DNA from 2 places in the Scopulibacillus cellulosilyticus genome. Region 2 is predicted to be linked to the other one. Evidence: predicted binding sites of a transcription regulator. Region 2 holds the regulator's gene; the other holds the start of a gene.
What was found. Region 2 encodes NrdR, which represses ribonucleotide reductase genes. Its sites were predicted from a motif close to AACACNATATATNGTGTT; they were not measured.
Positions count from the first base shown of each region.

Region 1: ACFQRG_RS14955 (vitamin B12-dependent ribonucleotide reductase) is a predicted target of NrdR. The motif match lies at 3,701-3,718, and genes of this name have one in related genera.

Region 1 covers NZ_JBHTCO010000019.1:130,778-143,497, reverse strand. The annotation lists gene gcvT (glycine cleavage system aminomethyltransferase GcvT) at 1-56, shown strand, start outside; gene gcvPA (aminomethyl-transferring glycine dehydrogenase subunit GcvPA) at 72-1,427, shown strand; gene gcvPB (aminomethyl-transferring glycine dehydrogenase subunit GcvPB) at 1,420-2,892, shown strand; gene ACFQRG_RS14960 (rhodanese-like domain-containing protein) at 2,924-3,307, opposite strand; gene ACFQRG_RS14955 (vitamin B12-dependent ribonucleotide reductase) at 3,823-6,387, shown strand; gene mntR (transcriptional regulator MntR) at 6,523-6,948, shown strand; gene ACFQRG_RS14945 (patatin-like phospholipase family protein) at 7,067-7,951, shown strand; gene ACFQRG_RS14940 (SA1362 family protein) at 8,001-8,402, opposite strand; gene ACFQRG_RS14935 (DUF1385 domain-containing protein) at 8,448-9,419, opposite strand; gene ACFQRG_RS14930 (YqhR family membrane protein) at 9,608-10,114, shown strand; gene efp (elongation factor P) at 10,470-11,027, shown strand; gene spoIIIAA (stage III sporulation protein AA) at 11,421-12,362, shown strand; gene spoIIIAB (stage III sporulation protein SpoIIIAB) at 12,359-12,720, shown strand, end outside.
Region 2 covers NZ_JBHTCO010000014.1:153,161-165,880, forward strand. The annotation lists gene pnpS (two-component system histidine kinase PnpS) at 1-317, shown strand, start outside; gene polA (DNA polymerase I) at 370-3,000, shown strand; gene mutM (DNA-formamidopyrimidine glycosylase) at 3,016-3,846, shown strand; gene coaE (dephospho-CoA kinase) at 3,888-4,484, shown strand; gene ACFQRG_RS12040 (glyceraldehyde-3-phosphate dehydrogenase) at 4,583-5,617, shown strand; gene speD (adenosylmethionine decarboxylase) at 5,880-6,263, shown strand; gene nrdR (transcriptional regulator NrdR) at 6,418-6,888, shown strand; gene ACFQRG_RS12055 (replication initiation and membrane attachment family protein) at 6,953-8,332, shown strand; gene dnaI (primosomal protein DnaI) at 8,345-9,277, shown strand; gene ACFQRG_RS12065 (putative sporulation protein YtxC) at 9,444-10,274, shown strand; T-box leader at 10,386-10,649, shown strand; gene thrS (threonine--tRNA ligase) at 10,695-12,629, shown strand.

The DNA of each region.
Region 1 (12,720 bases), on a different contig from region 2:
GCGGTAAACGCCGTAAAGCTAAAGTTGTAAAATCACCATTTTATAAGAGAGGCTAATAGGGAGGCGACACCATGACAACGTTTCGATATCTACCAATGACAGATCAAGACCGCCGTGAAATGCTGGGTACCATCGGCGCAGCATCCGTCGATGAATTGTTTTCAGATGTACCTGAAAAAGTACGCTTTAAAGGGGATTTGAAAGTAGAGAAGGCTTTATCTGAACCGGAACTTCTCCAATTTATGACTAATCTGGCTAAGAAAAATGTTAATACTAAGGAGACGCCTTCTTTTCTTGGGGCTGGTGTATACGATCATTATATTCCATCTATTGTTGACCATGTTATTTCACGTTCTGAATTTTATACAGCTTATACACCATACCAGCCGGAAATATCTCAAGGCGAACTGCAAGCCATTTTCGAATTTCAAACATTAATTTGTGAATTAACGGGCATGGAAGTAGCTAACTCTTCAATGTACGACGGTCCAACCTCGCTTGCTGAAGCGGCTATGTTAAGCGCCGGTGTTACACGCAAAAAGAAAATCATTGTTTCCGGTGCCGTTCATCCTGAAGCGCGGCAAGTATTGGAAACATATGCTAAAGGACCGAATATTGAAATTGTTGAGGTGCCTGTTAAAGACGGTAAGACAGATTTAGACGTCCTTAAGACAATGGTGGACGATGATACTGCATCTGTTATTGTTCAATACCCTAATTTCTATGGTCAAGTTGAATCTTTGAAAGAAATAGAGCAGGCAGCAAGACAAGGTAAGAAAACGATGTTTATTGTATCAAGCAATCCGTTGTCATTAGGCCTATTAACCCCTCCCGGCAAATTTAATGCTGATATCGTTGTGGGCGATTGTCAAGTATTGGGTATTCCTTCATCTTTCGGGGGCCCGCATTGCGGCTATTTTGCAACAACAAGTAAGTATATGCGTAAAATTCCTGGACGTTTAGTCGGTGAAACAGTTGATGAAGAGGGAAGAAGGGGTTATGTATTAACGCTTCAAGCCCGCGAGCAGCATATCCGCCGCGATAAAGCGACATCAAATATTTGTTCAAACCAGGCTTTAAATGCCCTGGCATCATCTGTTGCCATGACAGCGTTAGGCAAGCAGGGCATCCATGAAATTGCTCATCAAAATATACAAAAAGCTCACTATGCAGCTGAACAATTAAGATTGAACAACGTAGATGTATTATCTAAACCTTCCTTCTTTAATGAATTTGTTATTAATTGCGGCAAGCCTGTTAAAGACATTAATCGCCGCTTATTAGAGTCCGGCTTTATCGGCGGATACGATCTTGGCCGCGACGATGAAAAATTTAACGGCCATATGCTGATTGCCGTAACGGAACAACGGACTAAAGAGGAAATTGACCGCTTTGCAGACGTGTTAGGGGGGCTCGTTCATGAATAAACAAGATCAGCCATTAATCTTTGAATATACAAGACCAGGACGTGTTGGATATAGTTTGCCTGAACTCGATGTACCAGCTGCAGATGTTCATGAATTTATTCAAGATGATTATATTCGTGATGAATCACCTGATTGGCCGGAAGTATCTGAGTTACAGATTATGAGGCATTATACTGCATTGTCTAAACGGAACCATGGCGTAGATTCAGGCTTCTATCCCCTTGGCTCATGCACAATGAAGTATAATCCTAAAGTAAATGAAGTCATTGCCCGTATGCCGGGGTTAAGCCATATTCATCCTTATCAAGATGAGGAAACTGTTCAAGGTGCTTTAGAGATGATGTATCGCCTCCAACAGAACCTCTCCGAAATTACCGGTATGGATGAGGTCACTCTGCAGCCGGCTGCAGGCGCCCATGGTGAATGGACAGGATTGAGCATTATTCGGGCGTACCATGAGTCTAATGGCGACTTTAATCGAACAAAAGTGATTGTTCCGGATTCCGCTCACGGTACAAACCCTGCCTCTGCCACGGTAGCCGGTTTTGAAACAGTGACAGTTAAATCGAACGAACAGGGTCTGGTTGACCTTGAGGACTTAAAACGTGTTGTTGATGAAAATACAGCGGCGTTAATGCTGACTAATCCAAATACGCTTGGTTTGTTTGAAAAAGATATTCTGGAAGTAGCGGCAATCGTTCATGAGGCAGGCGGTAAGCTGTATTATGATGGTGCCAATATGAATGCAATTATGGGTGTGACAAGACCGGGAGATATGGGATTTGATGTTGTCCACCTTAATCTTCATAAGACGTTTACCGGACCGCACGGCGGCGGCGGACCCGGATCTGGACCGGTCGGCGTTAAACAAGAGCTTGTGAAATTTTTACCAAAACCTGTCCTTGTTAAAAAAGACGATCTATATACGTTTGATTATGATCGTCCGGAGTCTATCGGCCGCGTTAAGCCGTTCTACGGAAACTTCGGCATTAATGTCAGAGCGTACTCATATATCCGTACAATGGGGCCTATAGGTCTTGCTCAGGTCTCTAAAGATGCCGTATTAAATGCCAACTATTTAATGAGAAGACTGGAACCGTATTTTGATCTGCCATTTGATCAACATTGTAAACATGAATTTGTCCTCTCCGGCAAACGTCAGAAAAAACAAGGTGCAAGGACATTGGATATGGCTAAGCGTATGCTGGATTTTGGCTACCATCCGCCAACCATTTATTTTCCAACAATCGTTGACGAATGTCTTATGATTGAACCAACCGAAACAGAATCTAAAGAAACGCTTGATGAATTTGTTGACACATTAATTCAGATTGTTCGTGAAGTCGAAGAAAATCCGGAAATCGTTCAAGAAGCACCTCATCATACAGTTGTCGGCCGTCTTGATGAAACCCGGGCGGCAAGGCAGCCGGTTCTTCGTTACGAAAGACCGAAACAGGAAGTATAAAAAAAGCAAGCCCGGCGGGCTTGCTTTTTTTTTATTTAGTGCTTTTAACTTTACCTGACCATTTCTTAAATCCGCCTTTCAGCATACTGATGTCTTTGCAGCCCATTTTTTTAAGTGCGGCGGCTGCCCGTGCACTTCTCATGCTGTTTTGGCAATATAGATAAATGGGCTTGTCCTTGCGGATTTCTGATTTACGCATCTTAAGCTGTGTAAGGGGAATGTTTCTAGCACCTAAAATATGCCCGTTTTCAAACTCATTAGGCTCTCTTACATCAATAAGCTGTGCTTTCCGATAACCCGAACGAAATTCTTCTTCTGAAAGAGTTTTTAAATATGTTCGTTGATAGAGAGATCTGACTAAGGTTACGATAATAAAGATAACGATAATAGCCAGAAGGATGATCCATTGCCACATTTACACATTCTCCTTTTATATAAATCTCATTTTTGATAATCCGATTTAAGGTCAACATCTTTTATTATAACTTTTTACAGTCATTTTTTAAATATATAAGAAAGTAATTAAGCATGTTTTCCAAAAAATTATACTTATAAAAGTAAAAAGTTGGCTGGAGCAATCCCGTTGCATTTTAAACAAAATGATGTGATAATGGACAGGCTGATTTTGCTTTCGGCACTTCTAAACTTGATAAAAAAATCAACGTACAAAATTATTCAAATATGATGTTCTCTTTTTAATTACTCGTTTACACTTCAAAAATCGCCGGGTTTTGACGGTTTTTGAAATTGACATTTGCTCATAAATAATATTGAATATACAATATGTAGTGTGAATGTGCGGATATTAAACACAATATGTTGTGTCCTTTTTGGAAAAAGGGTAAAATAATCATAGTACATAATATGAACGCAGCAAGGATCGACAAAGTCTTTCCATTACGGGTTTTTAAATGTCTAAGGAGGATGAATATGAGCACGGTATTATCCGATCATATGGTGATTAATAAAAACCAATTGAATGAGGACATTAAAGAATTTCCTCAAGTTTTTCCAATTACAGATGATATGAAAATCACTCACAGCGGCGTCTCCCGGTTGGTGATGCTCGATAGATATGCTTTTAAGGATACAGAAAAAAGGACACTGAGAAATGGTGACTTTGTTGTTTTAACCGTCAAACCTGATCCGAAATTTCCTGCCAGAGGATTAGGGTTTATTCAATCTATAGATTGGGCTTCTAACAAGGCTGACATTTTAATCAATGAAGAATATCGCCAGGTGCTTGAGGATGAATCGGAGCGCGAAACGGGTCTGATTACCAGATCCCTTGACATTATTGATAAACCTTTGGAAGTTTATTATGAACAAATCGCTAAAAGAAACGCAAAGGGTTTATCTGATGTAGAAGAAACGGAAGAAAAGCGCAAGGCGTCATTTGAACGTTTTTATCATGAATTGGTGAATATGAATTTTGTTCCGGCCGGCCGTGTTTTATACGGTGCGGGAGCGAATACCAATGTCACATATTTTAACTGCTATGTGATGCCTTATGTTAAAGATTCAAGGGAAGGTATTGCTGAACATCGTAAAAAAGTAATGGAGATTATGAGCCGCGGCGGCGGTGTCGGTACAAACGGTTCAACCTTAAGACCAAGAAATACATTAGCCCGCGGTGTTAATGGCAAATCCTCGGGATCGGTCTCATGGCTCGACGATATTGCCAAGCTCACACATCTTGTTGAACAGGGCGGCTCAAGGCGCGGCGCTCAAATGATTATGCTTAGTGACTCGCATCCTGATATCGTTGAATTTATTATTTCCAAGATGCAAAATCCGCGGATTCTCCGTTATCTTCTCGAGACAAGCGGCGATGAGCAAATTAAAAAGGCTGCCAGGGAAAAGTTAAACTTCACACCGCTGACGGAAACGGAAAAAGCAATGTACCAGGGGATTGTCAACTACAAATACATTCCGGGACTTGGCGGTTTTGACCCTAAAGTCATTAAAGAGGCTGAAGATAAGTTAGCGGTTGGCGGTAATTATACGGTTAATAACCCAGATTTTCTGACAGGCGCCAACATTTCTATTTGCTTAACCCGGGATTTTATGGAAGCCGTTGAAAAAGATGAAGATTTTTCATTGCGATTCCCGGATGTTGAGCATTATTCTCCGGAGGAAATGGAGATTTATAATAATGAATGGCATTTATGCGGAGATGTTAGAGAATGGGAAGCCCGCGGATATGCGATTCGAACTTACCGTAAGATCAGAGCAAGAGAATTATGGAATTTAATTAATGTTTGTGCAACATACTCAGCCGAACCTGGCATTTTCTTTATAGATAACGCTAATGATATGACTAATGCTAAGGCATACGGCCAAAAAGTCGTTGCGACTAACCCTTGCGGTGAACAGCCTTTAGCTCCTTACTCAGTATGTAATCTTGCGGCTGTTAATTTGGCAGAAATGGCCAATAAAAAAGACAAAACGGTTAATTTTGAAAAGCTGAGAAAAACAGTGGCAACGGGTGTTAGAATTCAGGACAATGTCATAGATGCGACACCATATTTCCTCGAAGAAAACCGTAAGCAAGCCCTTGGTGAACGCCGTGTCGGCTTAGGGGTTATGGGACTTCATGACTTACTTATTTATTGTGAAACTGAATACGGCTCAGCAGAAGGCAATAAACTTGTTGATAAAATATTTGAAACGATTGCAACCACTGCCTACGAAACATCGATAGAATTAGCTAAAGAAAAAGGCAGCTTCCCATATTTAGTCGGCGAAACAGACGAAGAAACAGAACAACTGAGGAAAAAGTTTACAGAAACAGGTTATGTTAAAAAACTGCCTGAAACAATTAGACAAGATATCTTAAAATACGGTATCAGGAATTCCCATCTCCTTACTGTTGCACCAACAGGTTCAACGGGAACAATGGTAGGTGTGTCAACAGGCCTGGAACCATATTTCTCATTTTCGTATTTCCGGAGCGGACGTTTAGGTAAATTTATCGAAGTTAAAGCGGATATTGTCAAAGAATATCTGGATGCTCATCCTGAAGCCGATGAAAATCATTTACCTCACTGGTTTATTACAGCCATGGAATTAACGCCTGAAGCCCATGCTGACACACAATGTGTCATACAGCGCTGGGTGGACAGCTCTATCAGCAAAACTGTAAATGCACCAAAAGGATATACGGTTGATCAAGTAGAAGCGGTATATGAACGCCTTTATAAAGGCGGTGCCAAAGGCGGTACGGTTTATGTTGACGGCAGCCGCGATTCTCAAGTGTTAACACTAAAAGCAGAAGAAAACAGCTTTGATGATGAAGTTGTTGAACCTGAGGATAAACCAAAAAGCAAAAAGGTTGTGCTTGTGGATACCATTACACAACTTGATAAAACAAATGTCACATATGGTTCAGAAGTCGGCGATACATGCCCGGTTTGCCGCAAAGGAAAAGTAGAAGAAATCGGCGGCTGCAATACATGTACAAATTGTAATGCCCAATTAAAATGCGGCTTATAATTAATTTAAAAAGGTTGGACGATGTCCAATCTTTTATTTTCGTGACAACGGCACTTATTGCGCTTGTTTTTCAAAAAGATGTATAGTAAGATTTTATTGAAAAGTAAATTGGCGACAATGTTAGGGGGGGACCACATGCCGCCGACACCGAGTATGGAAGATTATATAGAACGTATATATTTATTGATTCAGGATAAGGGTTATGCCAGGGTATCGGATATCGCCGAAGCCCTAGAAGTCCACCCCTCTTCAGTGACAAAAATGGTCCAGAAGCTCGATAAGGATAACTATCTAATATATGAAAAATATCGAGGCTTTATCTTATCATCAAAGGGTGAGAAATTAGGTAAACGTCTTGTTGACCGCCATGAATTATTAGAAGGATTTCTTAAAGTCATAGGCGTTAGTCAAGAGAATATATACGAAGATGTCGAAGGTATCGAACATCATTTGAGTTGGGACGCTATTGACCGGATAGGCGATCTTGTCCAGTTTTTTCAAGATGACCCGTCCCGTGTTGAACAATTGAGAGATATTCAGCAACAGAATGAAGACATATAATAAACAACTTAATGATTAAAAAATAACTGTTTTTAAAACTCGTCCGGCGAGTTTTATTTTTTGGTCTATTCCAGCCGAAATAAAACTAAATATCTAAAGTAAGAGGGGAGGGGCAATTTTGTGGATTGATGGCGTTTTTTCAGGCGGCGGAGTAAAAGGGTTTGCATTTGTAGGTGCTTTAGAAGTGATAGAACAAGCGGGATTTCGTTTTCGGCGCCTAGCAGGAACAAGTGCTGGCTCGATTATTGCGGCATTGTTAGCAGCAGGTTATACGAGTAAAGAAATTCGCTATCATATGGAAAACATGCATCCCGACATTTTTATGGACAAAAAATCTTTTTTTCGCTTTCCTTTTTTTAAATGGTTAACACTGTACTGGAAAATGGGGCTGTATAAAGGAAATGTTTTAGAAAAATGGATGAAGGATCTTCTTCATAATAAAGGGGTGGAATCTTTTTATGACTTAGGGCCTGACACACTTAAAATTATAGTTTCAGATTTATCCCGGGGATCATTGGTCGTCATTCCTGATGACTTAGTTCATTATGGTATTGACCCTGAGAAATTTTCTGTAGCAAGAGCAGTACGAATGAGCTGCAGTTTACCGTTCTTCTATGAACCTGTCACTCTTTATAATCAAAAAGGTGAAAAATGTATTATTGTTGACGGCGGTGTGTTGAGCAACTTTCCGTTGTTCGTTTTTGATACACAAAATAATCTTCCTGTAAGACCTTTTTTGGGGTTTCAATTAAGCGGTCAATCCGAAATGTTTGCAGCAAAAAAGATTAAAAACGCAGTCGATCTCTTTCACAGGTTATTTTTGACGATGAAAGAAGCGCATGATGCAAAATATATATCGAAATATGCCGCTTCAAATATTATATTTATTCCGGTAGACAAGGTACAGACTGCTGATTTTAAACTTTCAAAAGAAGACCGCGATGAGCTTGTTGAAATCGGGAGGAAACGGGCACAACGTTTTCTGAAAAAATGGACGTATTAAAAAAACGGTTTGGAGAAGAATCCAAGCCGTTTTTTGTAAACTTTTTTATCTAGAAAAGCATACGTTTTTTCTTTTTATTTTTTTTACCGTCGATCACTGTTAGATGTCCATGATTTTTACGTTTTAATTTGGTTATTGAGGATTGTCTTTTTTGTTGCTTTGATCGTATCACTTTAAGGTGGGAGCTTCGGGCAGCGCGGGACTTGGAACCCAATTTAAATCGCCTTTTTGATTGCCTGACTGCTCTTCTGTAGGCCGCTGATTCGTTGCCTTTATTTGATTGATGGTTGATGAAGCGTTTATATAGTAAAACCCCTAACCCAATCACAAGTCCACCTATTGCTATTTGAATGATGAGAGATACGGGATTAGTCACCATAAACGATACTAATCCAACAAAGCTCAAAGCAATAATAAGATAGAAAATGAGGTTATACACAGACGCTTTCACCACCACTCACCTCCTTGAATTTTAAACAGAAAAATAACGGGTGTATTACATCTCTGTCTTTTCTAATGGTTTACCAATCAGCAAATTTTCTTGAAAGGCAGCTTCCCGCTTTCTCATCTCTTCAAAAGCGCAAATCGCGACCTCAATTTGTTCACTGTCAGGTTCTTTAGTTGTTAGAAGCTGCAGCCATAAACCGGGATAACCTAACCATTTTAAAACAGGGACATGGCGAAGTTTATTTGTAAAACGGAGAACTTCATAAGCAATCCCTAAATCCACTGGAATCAATAAAATTCGATAAATGAGCCGCAGCCAGAGCGGATCAGTTGGTACAAAAAAGTAAAGGACAATACTAATAATCGCAGTGAAAAGAATATAACTGCTTCCGCAGCGGTAATGAAGGCGTGAATGTTTTTTTACATTACTGACTGTCAGAGACACATGCTGCTCAAATGTATTAATAACTTTATGTTCGGCACCATGGTACTGGAATACGCGCTTCATTAACGGTGTTAATGATACAAAATAAATGTATCCTAACAATAAGACGATTTTAAAAAAGCCTTCTAATAAAATCTGTGATGTTTGTCCTCTGAATATAGCAATCGGTCTAAATAAATCCGCTATGACTGCGGGAACTAAAGTGAAAACAAATTTTGCAAATATAAAGGAAAGAATGCCCAGAATAGCGATTCCAATAACTAATCCGATATTCGTTTTCTCTTTTGGCTTCTCTTTATTTTTATCCGGCAGATGTTCCGGGTCGACATCGTATACTTCAGAGGCAAAATTTAAATGTTTTGTTCCTAAGGCGCTTGATTCCAGGATAGCAACTATCCCTCTTAAAAAAGGAATCTTTTTAAGTATGTTTACAACAGGAAAGGATTGTTTCGGACATTCATAATAATCAATTGAATGGTCCTTAAGACGGACAGCTGTTACCGTCGTATATTTTCCTCCCATCATAACGCCTTCAATAACCGCTTGCCCGCCGTAAGCAGGCTGCTTTTTATCCATGGAATCACCAACCTAATGACTTCAATTTATTATTTCCATTTTACTAGAAATAATAAAAAAGCTCTAGGCTGTTGTTCTTTTTCGATAATATTTTTACCCGACAGAATAAATTTATACACCTAAACCCATTATCTTTTTATTACTTTTGGATATACTACCTTAAGAATAATGGATTGGAGGTAATCAGCATGAGTGGATCTTCAAAACTTGAACAAAATAAACAAGAAAAAAAAATGACATCAAACGGCCGTGCAGCATTGATAGGATTTTTTGGCGGTTTGATTTGGAGTTTAATTGGTTACTTAGCTTATCTTATTAATTTTTCTAAAGTAGGACCTTCACTAATCTTAGCGCCGTTTGCAATCGGGAAATGGAAAAATAAGGTCGGCGGGCAATTTTTAGGCATATTTATCATTTGTATTATTTCTATTCTTATAGCGCTTTTATATAAGTATGCTTTAGGAAAAATAAAATCCATGTGGGTCGGTATCATATTTGGATTAATTCTTTGGGTCATTATTTTTTATGTTTTACAGCCATGGATACCTGGATTAGACCCGGTAAGCAAGTTAGGAAAAAATACAATTTCAACAACTTTGTGCTTATATGCCCTTTACGGTTTATTTGTTGGCTACTCCATTTCTTTTGATCTCGAAAGCTTAGCCAATGAAGAATCCGCCTCAAAAAATAATTAAAAATAACATTATGAAAGGTCTTTTTCATAATATTCTATTTTTAATTTTCTACATTCTTTGGCGTAAACCTTCAAAAATTTAATAAAAATTAATGTTATCCTGTCATTTTAAAAAAAGATCAGACCCATACAAGGAGATTAATACCATTATATTTACAAAAAAGCTTTAAAATAAGGCTGTTAAATATAAAAATTTATAGTGAGGGTCAATTTTAATTGCCACATTGCCATTCAACAGTTAAAATATTTTAGGGAGAACCTACAATTTGAATGTGACAGGAACTAAGTACATAGCCTATAAAATGTTTTTGTTTCATGTAAATAAGTTCCGAGAAAGTTTAGAGGAGGAAAAATAGATGATATCGGTAAATGATTTTCGTACAGGGCTAACAATAGAAGTGGACGGCGGGATTTGGTCTGTTATAGAATTCCAGCATGTTAAGCCGGGAAAAGGAGCTGCTTTTGTAAGGTCAAAACTACGTAATTTAAGAACTGGGGCCATCCAGGAAAAGACTTTCCGTGCGGGTGAAAAAGTAAGTAAAGCCCATATTGAAAACCGTAAGATGCAATATTTATATGCTAACGGTTCTGCTCATGCCTTTATGGATTTAGAAAGCTATGAACAAATTGAATTAAATAGTGATCAAATTAAAGATGAACTGCAATTTTTGAAAGAAAACATGGAAGTTAATATTCAAACATATGAAGGCGAAACGATCGGCATTGAGCTGCCAAACACTGTTGAACTGGAAGTAACTGAAACTGAACCGGGCATTAAAGGCGATACTGCTTCAGGCGGATCAAAGCCTGCGACTCTTGAGACCGGCTATGTTGTCAACGTCCCATTCTTTATTAATGTAGGCGACAAACTAGTTATTGACACACGTTCTGGTGATTATGTTTCCCGTGCATAACTATAAATTTATTTTAAGAGACTGTCTGACATTTACAGACGGTCTTTTTTTTATGTTCTGGTTTTCTTCATATACTGGATTTTGCTGAATTAATAGGACATTCCTTTTTTAAATCGCATAAAGCGTACAAGCATGCATATATTGGTGTTAAGCAATAATTAAGCCTTCTATTAAATTGATCCCGGTGTAACCGTCCGTAAAACTCCCGCCTCAAAACTTGAGTTTAAGCGCTGAAGTTTAGGCGGGGGATAACGGACGCTAACACCCCGATTTGTTCAACTAACCATCAGTGGGGGATGAACAAATCCCCCGCTGATAGAAGTTTCACATTATAAGAAAAAAGAGGACAAATACTTCAAAGTTTTTTGAACGATCTTTAAAAGGATGATAAATATGAACGAAATCATTCGTCTGCTGCCGCAATCTGTTAAGGAATATATTCAGAAAATACCGGAAGATAAAAGAGCTCTTATAGAAGAAATCAGACTTCGTGTTCAACAACCGATTGAAATATTAATCCAAGGCAGGCCCTATCCGTTAAAAAATCAAAAAGAAGTTACTTTTACCGTTCAGGAAGCCGGGGAGCTGATGAATCGTTTAAGTGAATTTTCTCTATACACATTAGAGGAAGAACTCCGAAGAGGCTATGTCACAATTAAAGGCGGCCACCGGGTCGGCTTGGCCGGAAGGGTAATCACTCAAAAGGGCCAAGTCAAAATGATTAGAGATATCAGCTCTTTTAACATTAGAATTGCTCATCAACAAATAGGTGCTGCGATACCGCTTATTCCTTATTTATATAAGCATGGACGCTGGCTAAGTACACTTATCATCGGATCACCTCAAACTGGAAAAACAACAATGTTAAGAGATTTGGCAAGAATAATCAGCCAGGGTGTTTCTAACAGACGTATTCTATCACAAAAAGCAGGTATAGTTGATGAACGGTCGGAAATTGCCGGATGTGTCAAAGGCATTCCGCAAAATGAATTGGGGCATCGGGTGGATATTTTAGATGCTTGTCCAAAAGCGGAAGGGATGATGATGATGATTCGTTCCATGAGCCCGGATGTCTTAATTGTTGACGAAATTGGAAGAAAGGAAGACGCCGATGCTCTTCAAGAAGCTTTGAATGCGGGGGTCAGCGTCATTGCGACTGTACATGGCAGCGGTTTGGATCATTTAGTAAAACGCCCGACATTAAAGCCGTTATTGCAGTGCTCTATTTTTGAAAGGTTTGTTGAATTAACCCGTGATCAGAGAGCTGGGCGAATCCGCCGTGTATTGAATGAAGATGGAAAGCCAATACGCTTGATCGGTGAGGCAACATCATGATAAAAATCATCGGCGCTGTCATTATTATAACGTCAACAACCGGGATAGGCATGCTTGTTTCAAGACGATTCAGCGAACGGCCGAGGCAACTTAGGCAATTAAGGTCCGCACTGCAATCTTTAGAGGCCGAAATCATGTATGGATTAACGCCTGTCAGAGAAGCTGCAAGTCATTTATCAACTCAGCTCCCTAAGCCTCTTTCTTTGTTTTTTAAGCAATTGGAAGCAAAACTTTCTGAAGAGGCAGTAACTTTACAATCCGCATGGGAAGAGACATTAGAATCTTTCTGGGAGCAAACTGCTCTGCAAAAAAGTGAAAAGGAAATCATGTATCAATTTGGCGCAACTTTAGGCAAGCA
Region 2 (12,720 bases):
AAATGATTATTAATTTAGTGACCAATGCCATATCTTACACCCCGGCCGGCGGCCATGTCTGGGTACAAGTTAGAGATACAAAAGATGATGTTGAGCTGATGGTTAAGGATACTGGGATTGGGATTAGTGAAGATCAAATTCCCCGTATTTTTGAACGATTTTACCGTGTTGATAAAGGACGAAGCAGAAATCAAGGCGGTACAGGACTTGGACTGGCAATCGTCAAACATCTTGTAGAAGCGCATGAAGGCCGTATTGATGTATCAAGCGAAATCGGCAAAGGGACAACTTTTACAATAACATTTAAAAAAGCTTAAAAAACTTGCCAAGATATAAATTCTGATAGCAGAAAAAAGGAGATGTCATTCATTGAATAAGCTCATCCTAATTGATGGCAGCGGTATTGCCTACAGAGCATTTTTTGCCCTGCCCTTACTTAATAATGATAAAGGGGTTTATACAAATGCTGTGTACGGCTTTACGACAATGCTGATGAAAATTATTGAGGAAGAAAAACCCTCTCATGTTCTTGTAGCATTTGATGCTGGAAAAACGACGTTCCGGCATAAAACATATAAAGAGTATAAAGGCACCCGTCAAAAGACACCGCCGGAACTTTCTGAGCAATTTTCATTTATTCATGAATTGTTAGATGCGATGGGCATCAAGAGATATGAAATAGAAAACTATGAAGCAGACGATATCATAGGCACTTTAGCGGTACAGGCCGAAAAAGAAGGCTTTGAAACTAAAGTTGTTACAGGTGATAAAGATTTGCTTCAGCTGGTGGATGATCATGTCACTGTCTCCTTAACAAGGAAAGGCATTACGGATGTTGACGATTATGATAAAGAAAAAGTATATGAGCGTTATGAAATTACTCCGGATAAAATCATAGATCTAAAAGGGCTGATGGGCGATTCTTCAGATAATATTCCCGGTGTACAGGGAGTTGGCGAAAAAACAGCTATTAAATTACTAAAGCAATTTGGTTCCATTGAAGACATTTATCAATCATTAGAAGATGTTTCCGGTAAAAAATTAAAAGAAAAGCTGGAAAATGACCGGGAGAAAGCCTTTCTGAGCAAGGAACTGGCCACAATTGAAAAGCACGCGCCTATTGATGTTAAGTTAGACGATTTACAATATGAATATAAAGTCACAAGCGAGTTAATTGATCTGTTTAAAGACTTAGAATTTAAAACGCTTCTGGAACGGGTCGGCTTTGATGAAGTGATTAGCGAAGATGCTGAAGAAGAAACTTTAGAATTTGAAATGGTGACAGAAGTTAATGAACAGCATTTAGCTTCGCCAAGCGCCCTTGTTGTTGAAGTTCTTGAAGATAATTATCATTATGCTGACATAGTTGGTCTGGCATTAGCTAATGAAAAAGGCCGCTTCTATATTCCGACGGAAACAGCCTTAAACTCATCAATTTTTAAAGAATGGCTTGCTGATGCCAATCAAAAGAAAATTGTGTTTGACGGCAAGAAATCAATCGTTTCATTAAAATGGCGCGATATTGACATAAATGGTGTCACTTTTGACATTCAAATGGCTTCATATTTAATTGATCCATCCGAATCATCCCACGATCTATCTGCAATCGCCAAGCGCAAACATATTAAATTTGTTTATTCTGATGATGCTTTTTACGGAAAAGGTGCAAAAAGAGTCATTCCTGAAGGTGAAAAGCTCGGCGATCATTTGATAAGAAAAGCTGAGGCTATGTTAAAATGCCAGCCTCTCTTAAAAGAAGAACTGGAAAATAATGAGCAGTACAGCCTTTTTGCAGAGCTGGAAATGCCCCTTTCACTCGTTTTAGCCGAAATGGAAGAAAAAGGGGTTAAAATTAGCAAGGAAACCCTTGAAAGTATGGGTGAAGAATTAAGAGAAAAACTTGAACAGAAACAAAAGGATATTTACGAATTAGCGGGGACAAGCTTTAATATTAATTCTCCGAAGCAGCTTGGCGAAGTTTTATTTGAGAAATTAAACCTGCCCGTTATTAAAAAGACAAAAACAGGCTACTCAACTTCTGCTGATGTTCTTGAAAAGTTAGAAAGTGAACATGATATTATTTCAGAAATTCTTGACTATCGTCAACTTGGAAAATTGAATTCAACATATATTGAAGGTCTTTTAAAAGTTATTCATCCAAAGACAGGAAAAATTCATACCCGTTTTAACCAGGCGTTAACGCAAACGGGAAGGTTAAGCTCTACAGATCCTAACCTGCAAAATATACCTATTCGTCTGGAAGAGGGCCGTAAAATCAGAAAAGCATTTATTCCGTCTAAGCAAGATTGGATGATGTTTTCAGCTGATTATTCACAAATTGAATTAAGGGTCCTTGCACACATTGCAAATGATGAAAGTCTTATTGAAGCGTTTGAACATGAAATGGATATTCATACGAAAACGGCTATGGACGTTTTTGGTGTTGATAAGGAGGATGTCACGTCTCTTATGCGGCGCCATGCGAAGGCAGTTAACTTTGGTATTGTCTATGGTATTAGTGATTACGGCTTATCCCAAAGCTTAAATATTACCCGAAAGGAAGCAGGGGCTTTTATTGACCGTTACTTAGAAAGTTATCCAGGGGTAAAACAATACATGGAGGATATCGTTCAAAAGGCAAAGCAAGATGGGTTTGTAACGACTTTGCTTCATAGAAGACGTTATTTACCGGATATTACAAGCAGGAACTTTAACCGAAGAAGCTTTGCGGAACGTACAGCAATGAATACTCCGATCCAAGGAAGCGCAGCTGATATTATAAAAAAGGCAATGATTCATATGGCAAAGCGGCTTAAGGATGAAAGGATGCAAGCAAATATGCTGCTTCAAGTTCACGATGAATTGATTTTTGAAGCACCGAAGGATGAAATAGATAAGCTGAAAACCATCGTTCCGGATGTTATGGAAAATGCCGTGAAACTGAAGGTGCCTTTAAAAGTTGATTTCTCATTTGGGGACACATGGTACGACGCGAAATAAGAAAGGAAGATATCCGTGCCGGAATTACCTGAAGTGGAAACAGTAAAAGAAACATTAAAGCAACTTATTATTGGAAAAAAGATTGAGGATATTACCGTTCTTTGGCCGAACATCATCAAAAGACCTGATGATGTTCGGGCTTTTCAAACAGAGCTTAAAGGTCAATCAATTAAAGATATAAAACGAAGAGGGAAATTTTTACTTTTTTATTTAAATAAAGATGTTCTCGTTTCTCATTTGCGAATGGAAGGCAAGTATAGTTTACAAGAAGAACATGTTACAATAGATAAACACACCCATGTTATTTTTAAATTTACTGACCAAACAGAGCTAAGGTATCGGGATGTACGAAAGTTCGGCACGATGCATCTGTTTGCAAAAGGGGAGGAATTCTTGTATCCGCCCCTCAGTCAATTAGGACCGGAGCCGCTTGGTTCTGACTTTACGGCAGAATATTTAACTGATCGTTTAGCGAAAACAGACCGTGCGGTAAAAACAGCCTTATTAGATCAAACAATCGTTGTCGGTCTTGGCAATATTTATGTTGATGAAGCCTTGTTCCGTGCATGTATTCATCCATTAACTAAAGCGAGGACGCTAAATCATAAACAAATCGATAATTTGACGAAATGTATTAGAAAGACTCTAAATGAAGCGGTTGAAATGGGAGGAAGTACGATTCGAACGTATTTAAACAGCCAAGGGCAAATGGGCATGTTCCAACAAAAATTAAATGTTTATGGCCGCGTTGGTTCGCCTTGTCCGAATTGCGGACATCCTATTGAAAAAATTAAAGTCGGCGGCAGAGGAACTCATTTTTGCCATGCTTGCCAAGTTATGATTTGAATGAATTCCTGACGCTTTATTCGTGATAAAGGAGAAGACGGATGATAAAAATTGGTTTAACAGGCGGTATTGCCAGCGGTAAAAGCACTGTCTCCGCTATGATTAAAAATTTTGGTATCCCAATTATTGATGCGGATATTATTTCAAGAGAAGTCGTTGAACCGGGAGAGGAGGCATATAAACAAATTGTTGCCTCCTTTGGTTCGGACATATTGTTAGAAAATGGACAAATTAATCGGAAAAAACTTGGCAGTATTGTATTTCAAGATGCTGACCAAAGGATTATACTAAATAATATCGTACATCCTCAAGTAAGAAAAAGTATGTTACAAAAGATAAATTTTTACGAAAAAAAAGGTGAAAAAGCCATTGTCCTTGATATACCTTTACTTTTTGAAGGGAAATTAACAGGGTGGGTTGATAAAAAGTTATTGGTTTACGTTGATCCTAAAACACAGCTGGAAAGATTAATAAATAGAGATCATAGCACGGAAAAACAGGCCTTGGACAGAATACGGTCACAAATGCCGTTGGATGAAAAGAAGGCGCTCGCCGATGCGATTATTGATAATAATGGCTCGGTGGATAATACTTTGCAACAATTAAAAGCGATCTTTAGGCAGTGGCACATTTTTTAATAAAAAATCAAAAAGCGCTTTCAATCTCCGGTTATTATGTTATACTATTTGTAGTTAATTCATAAATTGTATAACACATATTCGGAGGTTGATGTTTCATGCCTGTAAATGTTGCGATAAATGGATTTGGAAGAATTGGGCGTATGGTTTTTAGAAGAGCGATGACAGACGCTTCATTAAATATTAAGGCGATTAATGCAAGTTATCCAGCTGCGACATTAGCCCATTTAATAAAATATGATAGTATTCACGGCCGTTTCCAAGGGGAAGTGGACGTTGTAGACGACAATCATCTTAGAGTTAACGGCGCAATTATTGAACTTGTTAATAACCGTGATCCAAGATGTTTACCGTGGAAAAAATTGAGTATAGATATTGTTATCGAAGCTACGGGTAAATTTAAAACACGTGAGACAGCAGGTTACCATATAGAAGCAGGTGCCAAGAAAGTCATTATTACGGCACCTGGGAAAGATGAAGATATGACAATTGTGATGGGTGTCAATGATGACAAATATGATCCAAACCATCATCATGTTCTTTCAAATGCCTCATGTACAACGAATTGTTTGGCGCCGGTTGTTAAAGTATTGGAAGAGCAATTCGGAATTGTCTCCGGCATGATGACTACTGTTCACTCTTATACGAACGACCAAAAGAATATAGATAACCCGCATAAGGATTTGCGGCGTGCGCGTGCTTGTGCTGAATCGATCATCCCAACATCAACGGGTGCAGCAAAGGCAATTTCCAAGGTGCTTCCTGTACTTAGCGGGAAATTAAACGGCATGGCTTTGCGTGTGCCGACACCAAATGTTTCATTAGTCGATCTTGTTGTTGAACTAAATACAAAAGTGACTGTTGATGATATAAATTATGCCTTTCAAGCTGCCTCACAAGCGAATTATAAAGGTATTTTAGCTTATACTGAAGAGCCGCTGGTTTCAAAAGATTTTAATACCGATGAACATTCGGCAATCGTAGATGGATTATCCACTATGGTCATTGATGGAAATAAAGTAAAAGTCTTGGCATGGTATGATAATGAATGGGGATACTCTTGCCGGGTAGTTGATTTGGCTAATTTAGTCGCTTCTTGTATGATTAATACAAATGATGTAAAAGTATCATAGAGAAATTTTCAATGTAACAGAAAAAGGCCCGCCGGTAGCGGGCTTTTTTAAATGAAAGATTGGGAAATTTTAATAGTGTAAAAAAGTCGTTGCAAACTTTATGTAAAACCATTATACTAATCATCGTCAATACAAAATGTACGAAAGAGGATTTGTACAACACTTAAAGGGTTAGGACCTCATCGGACTAACTATCCCCCGTGGTGTTAAAACAATCCTGCATGCTCTAAGCATGGTACTTTTTCCTAAGGGGGAATGTTAAATGGAAACAATAGGACGTCATGTTATATCTGAATTATGGAATTGTAATGTCGATAAATTAAATGATATGGAAATGATTGAGAAAATTTTTGTTGATGCGGCATTAGTTGCCGGGGCAGAAGTTAGGGAAGTAGCCTTTCATAAATTTGCACCTCAAGGTGTAAGCGGAGTTGTTATTATTTCTGAATCTCATTTAACAATTCACAGTTTTCCAGAACACGGCTATGCGAGTATTGATGTATATACTTGCGGTGACCGAATTGATCCGAACGTCGCAGCCGACTATATTGCAAAGGCGTTGGACGCTGAGATATCGGAAAAGATGGAACTGCCAAGAGGTTTAGGTCCAGTACAAATTAAAAAGAAACAAATGACATCTATATAAAAAATGAGATAAAGGGTTGCCCAAGGCAACCCTTTTGATATGACTGTCAGGTTTGTTTCTTTAAAACAGATTGCACTTTTAAAGAAACATACTTGTTATTCGACGTTTTTTTTAATATGATTAAAGTTAAAAGGCCCTAATAGAGGTGGGATTCATGCGTTGTCCTAATTGTAAGGAACTAGGAACAAAGGTTCTTGATTCTCGGCCTGTTAACGATGGGCGGTCTATTAGAAGGCGGCGTGAATGCGAATCATGCCAGTACCGGTTTACAACGTTTGAAACAGTTGAAGAAATGCCGCTTATAGTCGTTAAAAAAGGCGATGATAGAGAATCGTTTAGCCGTGATAAAATACTGCGCGGTTTGATTAAAGCATGTGAAAAGCGGCCAGTGCCTTTAAAGCGCCTTGAAGAAATCGTTAATAAAGTTGAGAAAACTTTAAGGGATCAAGGAATATCCGAAGTGAAAAGTCATGATATCGGCGAGTTAGTTATGGATGAATTGGCTCAAGTCGACGAAGTTGCCTATGTCCGCTTTGCGTCTGTTTACAGGCAGTTTAAAGATATTAATGTATTTATCCATGAATTGAAAGATTTATTGAAAAAAGTCAATAAAGATGATGACTAAAGAGCTTTGTTTAAAGCTCTTTTACACTTTTACCTGTACCCTTTAGATGTGTGAGGTGATCAGGGTGCAAAATTATTGGAAAGAGTTATTACCCGCAGACCGTTATCAGGTCCGCGTCAATGGTTTAATCCATCCTTATGATCAAAAAATTATTAATTATTTATATCAGCCGCTTATAGGGCCAAGAGCAGTCAGTTTATATACTTCACTTTGGCATGAAATTGATGAGATGTCCTTTTTTGGCGACTTATGCTCGCATCATCAATTAATGGTTCGAATGAACTGTCCCCTTGATCTATTGCTGGATGATAGAAAAAAGCTTGAAGCTATTGGTTTGCTTAAGGTTTATAAAAAAAAGGATAATGAACAGACTGAGTTTATTTATGAGCTGCAGCCCCCTTTAACGCCTAAGCAGTTTTTTACGGATGGTTTATTAAACATATATTTATACAATCGAATTGGCCAAAAGGATTTTATCCGATTAAAGAAAATTTTTGTTCAAGAACAGGTAGATAGAAAGCAATTTGAAGATATTACTGTGTCATTTAGCGATGTTTTTCAATCTGTTCATCCATCGGAATTGCGTATAAATAAAGATGAAGTGTCACTAATAAATGATCAATATGAATGGGTAGACAGAAAGAATCCGACAGCACCGTCAGTGACATCAGAATTTGATTTCCAGGCTTTGTATCATCAACTTTCCGATGTTATTATTTCTAAAGAGGCATTTACCTCTGAAGTAAAGGATGCCGTTGTTAAGCTTGCCTTTGTCTATCAGCTGACGCCGGGGCAGATGAGCCGTGTCATTCAAGAAGCCTTTCTGCATACCGGTGTTATAGATATTCAAGAACTTAGAAAACAAGTCCGTAATTTTTACAGGATAGAATCAGGTGATCAACTGCCGGCTCTAAGTTACCGAACTCAGCCTGCGGCTCTTCAGGAAATGGCTAATCGAACACCTCAAAATGAGGAAGAACAGGCTATACAGGCGTTTGAGCAATTATCGCCGTACGAGGTGCTTGAACAAGTGGGACAAGGCGGCAAGCCGGCAGCGGCAGATTTGAAAATTGCTGAGGAAATTTTATTTGAACAAAAATTAAATCCAGGCGTTGTTAATGTCCTCATACATTATGTCATGGTAACAAGTGACCAAAAACTGGTTAAAAGTTATGTCGAAAAAATTGCTGCTCATTGGGCCAGGAAACAAGTGCGTACGGTAAGAGAGGCAATGGCTTTGGCACGCTCTGAACACAAAAAGTATCAACAGTGGTCGCAAACTAAAAATAAAAAGCAATCGCAAAAAACCCGGAAAAATGATCATCAGGAAAGATTGCCGAAATGGATGACCGATAAATCATCCTCGAAAGAACAAACGGGGTTATCAGATGAAGAAGCTGCGAAAAAAAGAAAGTCCCTTGAAGATTATTTAAATAATATATAGGCGGTGGAAGATATGGATTCAATAAAATCTGTCATCCGTCAAATGGCGAAGGGTCAGGACATTGAACAATTTTTCAAGAAAATAACAGATTCTTTGCTGAATCACGGGGATGTACAAGCATTTTTAAACAGCCATGAGGATATATCATTTGCCGCTGTTGAAAAAAGTATCCCAAGTTTGTACCAATTTGTACAAGAACGCAATCAATGCGACAATTGCCCGGGTCTGGAACGCTGCCCGAACGTTTTAAAAGGCTACCAGCCTGAATTAATATATGACAAAGCATCAATCAATTTGGCTTTTCATCCTTGCCCGTTGAAACAAAGAAATGAAGAAATGAAACATCAATCACAATTAATTAATAGTTATTATGTACCGGATGATGTTTTACAGGCAACGTTTCAATCGATAGATACAAGTGATCCAAGACGTTACGATGCCTTAAAAGCCGCGGGGGATTTTGTAAAGGAATATATAGAACATCCTTCCAAAACAAAGGGTCTTTACCTTTACGGCGAATTTGGTGTCGGCAAAACCTATATAATGGGTGCTGTCATGAATAGGCTGAAAGATAAAAATGTATCTTCTTTAATGGTTTATACACCTGATTTTTTCAGGGAACTAAAAGGTGCAATACAGGAAAAAACACTTGATGAAAAGTTAGATTATATTAAGAAGGTACCAGTGCTGATTTTGGATGACATTGGTGCGGAAACGATCTCTCCTTGGATTCGTGATGAAATCATTGGCAGTATTTTGCAATACCGAATGATGAAAAAATTGCCGACGTTATATACGTCAAATTATGATTATGAAGAATTGGAAGATCACTTCTCGTATTCACAAAAAAGCGGGACCGAACTTCTTAAGGCAAAGCGTGTCATGGAACGGATCCGCCATTATACGAAATTGGTTACAGTTAAAGGGAATAATCGCCGGATTTAGGGTCAGCTTTAGGCTGGCCCTTAAACTGTGGATAACTTCACTTTTCGGGGTCAGACCCCAAAAGCTGTGGATAACTTAGTTTAATATTTTTGTAATAAAAATTTAGGACATTTTTTCCCGTCTTGTTCCATATAGTGTAATGAAGAAGGGACAAGGGGGGACCAGGTTGATTTCTGTTACTTTTAAATCAAGGCACGAAGCAGTGTCTCTGAATACACATATTGCTGAAGTAATCAAAGAACCTTTGCATTTTCAAATTCATAAGGAAACGTTAACGATTGGCTTAGAAGATGAACCGTTGTCGGTTGACTTTAGAACGAAGTTTATTGGAATTTTTGTTGACTTTATTATTGACACATACGAAGAAAAATGGCTTCTTGATATTATCTCTTCGACTTTTTATTTTAAAGACAAGCATGACCAGGAAGAAATTTTAGAAATTGTTCAAGCGATATTTGATGGAGAGAAAACAGATCTGCCAAGATTGGATATTTTGCCTTCCAGACGAAATGTTATTAAAGAAGCTGTCCGTGATATCTTTGAAGACCGGACAAGTTTGTCATTTCAATCGGTTATTCGATTCCGCCTTAATAAATATCGGACGTGCTTGCAAAAATATGTTGAGTTGGCTATTGATGAGTACAAGCTTCAACAAGAGTACCAGGCATTTATCGATAAATTAAGGCGAATTGTTAAAGCTTATCGGCCATTACATCACACAATTTATGTTATCGATGATCATCCTTTTAAATTATTTGATAAAAATCACAATTATATAAAAAATGTACATTCGATCCGTTCGTTCTATCCTTTGTTAAAACAATGGGGGATTGAAGCCGAGCCATCCATATTGTTAACGCTAATTGGACTGGCGCCAAAAAATATCTTTGTTTATACAGATCGTCCGGATAATGGCATGATGCAAACATTGCAAAATGTCTTTGAAGAACGGGTAACCTTTCTTCCTAAAAGTACAGCTGTTACAATTAACAAATAAATTGTTTTAGAGTATAATGTTTATTAAAGAAGGTCTAATTTTCTTTTTTTAAAGTCCTTGATTTTATTATCATAAGTGGCTATAATACCTTACATAATACAATTGCTTAAATAAAAAGCCTTGATGAGGACAAGAGTTGTTTTAAATGTCGTTAACAGAGAGGGGAGAATAGCTGGAATCTTCCTAACGAAAAAAATAACTTACCGCCTCTGAGCTGCGGCAGGGAAATGATTATATATGTTCAAAGTGTGGACAAACAGCCGCCTTTGATCATCCTATAGAGTATCTGCCGCCGGTAACAACCGTTATGTTTACTTGAGATGCATATTTATGCATGAACAAGGGTGGAACCGCGAGATCACACTCGTCCCTTTTAAGGGGACGGGTGTTTTTTATTTCTAATGAATGGAGTGATGATTGATGGCTGAAATGATCAAAGTAACTTTTCCAGACGGCAATATCAAGGAGTTTCCCAAAAATACAACGACAGAAGATATTGCAGGTTCAATTAGTTCAAGCTTAAAAAAGCAAGCCATCGCTGGTAAATTTAACGGACAGCCCGTTGATTTACGGAGAGAATTAACAACTGACGGGACGATTGAAATCTTAAAGCTGGAAGATCCTGAAGGTATTGAAATCCTTCGTCACACAACAACACATGTGATGGCCCAAGCAATTAAACGATTGTATGATAATGTTAAGCTTGGGGTTGGCCCGGTTATTGAAGAAGGCTTTTATTACGATATTGATATGGAAGAAGCCATCGTTCCTGAAGATCTTAAACGTATTGAAAAAGAAATGCAAAAAATTATTGATCAAAATTTTGAAATAAAGCGTCATGTTGTTTCTCGCGAAGAAGCAAAGCGTCGTTTTGAAGAAATTGGTGACGATCTTAAACTTGAACTGCTTGAAGATATTCCTGAAGGTGAGTCAGTGACGATTTATGAGCAAGGTGAATTTTTCGACTTATGCCGCGGACCGCATCTCCCTTCAACAGGCAAAATAAAAGCTTTTAAATTATTAAGCATTGCCGGCGCTTATTGGCGCGGAGACAGCAATAATAAAATGCTGCAAAGAATTTACGGCACAGCGTTCCCGAAAAAAAGCGAACTCGAAGAGCATTTGCATGTCCTTGAAGAACGGAAAGAACGGGATCACCGCAAGCTTGGCAAGCAGCTTGACCTATTTACTATCTCTCAAGAAATTGGTCAAGGACTGCCGATCTGGCTTCCAAAAGGGGCAACGATCCGCAGAATTATTGAACGCTACATCGTTGATTTAGAAACAGCCCGCGGCTATAAGCACGTCTATACATCACATCTTGCCAATGTTGATTTATATAAGACAAGCGGTCACTGGGATCATTATCAGGATGATATGTACCCGCCGATGAAAATTGATAATGAAGAGCTTGTACTTAGACCGATGAACTGTCCGCATCACATGATGGTTTATAAACATGAGCTGCATAGTTACCGCAATCTTCCGCTCCGTGTGGCCGAACTTGGTACAATGTTCCGTTATGAAATGTCCGGGGCGCTGGCTGGACTGCAGCGGGTACGTTCTATGACTCTAAATGATGCGCATATTTTCTGTCGTCCGGATCAGATTCAAGAGGAATTTACTAATGTAGTCAAACTCATTCAAAAAGTTTATAAAGACTTCGGGATTGACGATTATTATTTCCGTCTTTCTTACCGTGATCCTGAAAACAAAGAAAAATATGTTGACAAGGATGAGATGTGGGAAAAAGCGCAAGGCATGTTAAAAGGGGCAATGGATGCTCTTGGGCTTGATTATGTTGAAGCAGAGGGCGAAGCAGCGTTTTACGGTCCAAAACTTGATGTTCAAGTGAAAACAGCATTAGGAAAAGATGAAACATTATCAACAGTTCAGCTTGACTTCCACTTGCCTGAACGCTTTGATTTGACTTACATCGGTGAAGATGGCAAGGAGCATCGTCCGGTTGTTATTCACCGCGGTGTTGTATCGACCATGGAACGGTTTGTTGCTTTCCTTATCGAGCAATATAAAGGCGCCTTCCCAACCTGGTTGGCACCGGTTCAAGCAAAAGTGATACCTGTAGCATCGGTTCATCACGATTATGCCAATAAAGTCGCTGATCAACTCCGCGAACACAATATTCGTGTAGAAATTGATGAGCGTGATGAAAAAATCGGTTATAAAATTCGTGAAGCACAAACACAAAAAATTCCTTTTATGCTCGTGGTCGGAGATCAAGAAATTGAAACGGATAGCGTTAATGTCCGCCGCTACGGGGAAAAGAATTCAGAATCCATTGCCGTTGACACATTCGTTGACCGTTTAGAAAAAGCAATTAAAAACCATAAGTAATAAAAAAACTTGAATCTAATTTTATATTAGTGTATCTTTATATAGGATGTTTTGATTAACTTGCACACATTGATGAAAAGTGATATAGTTT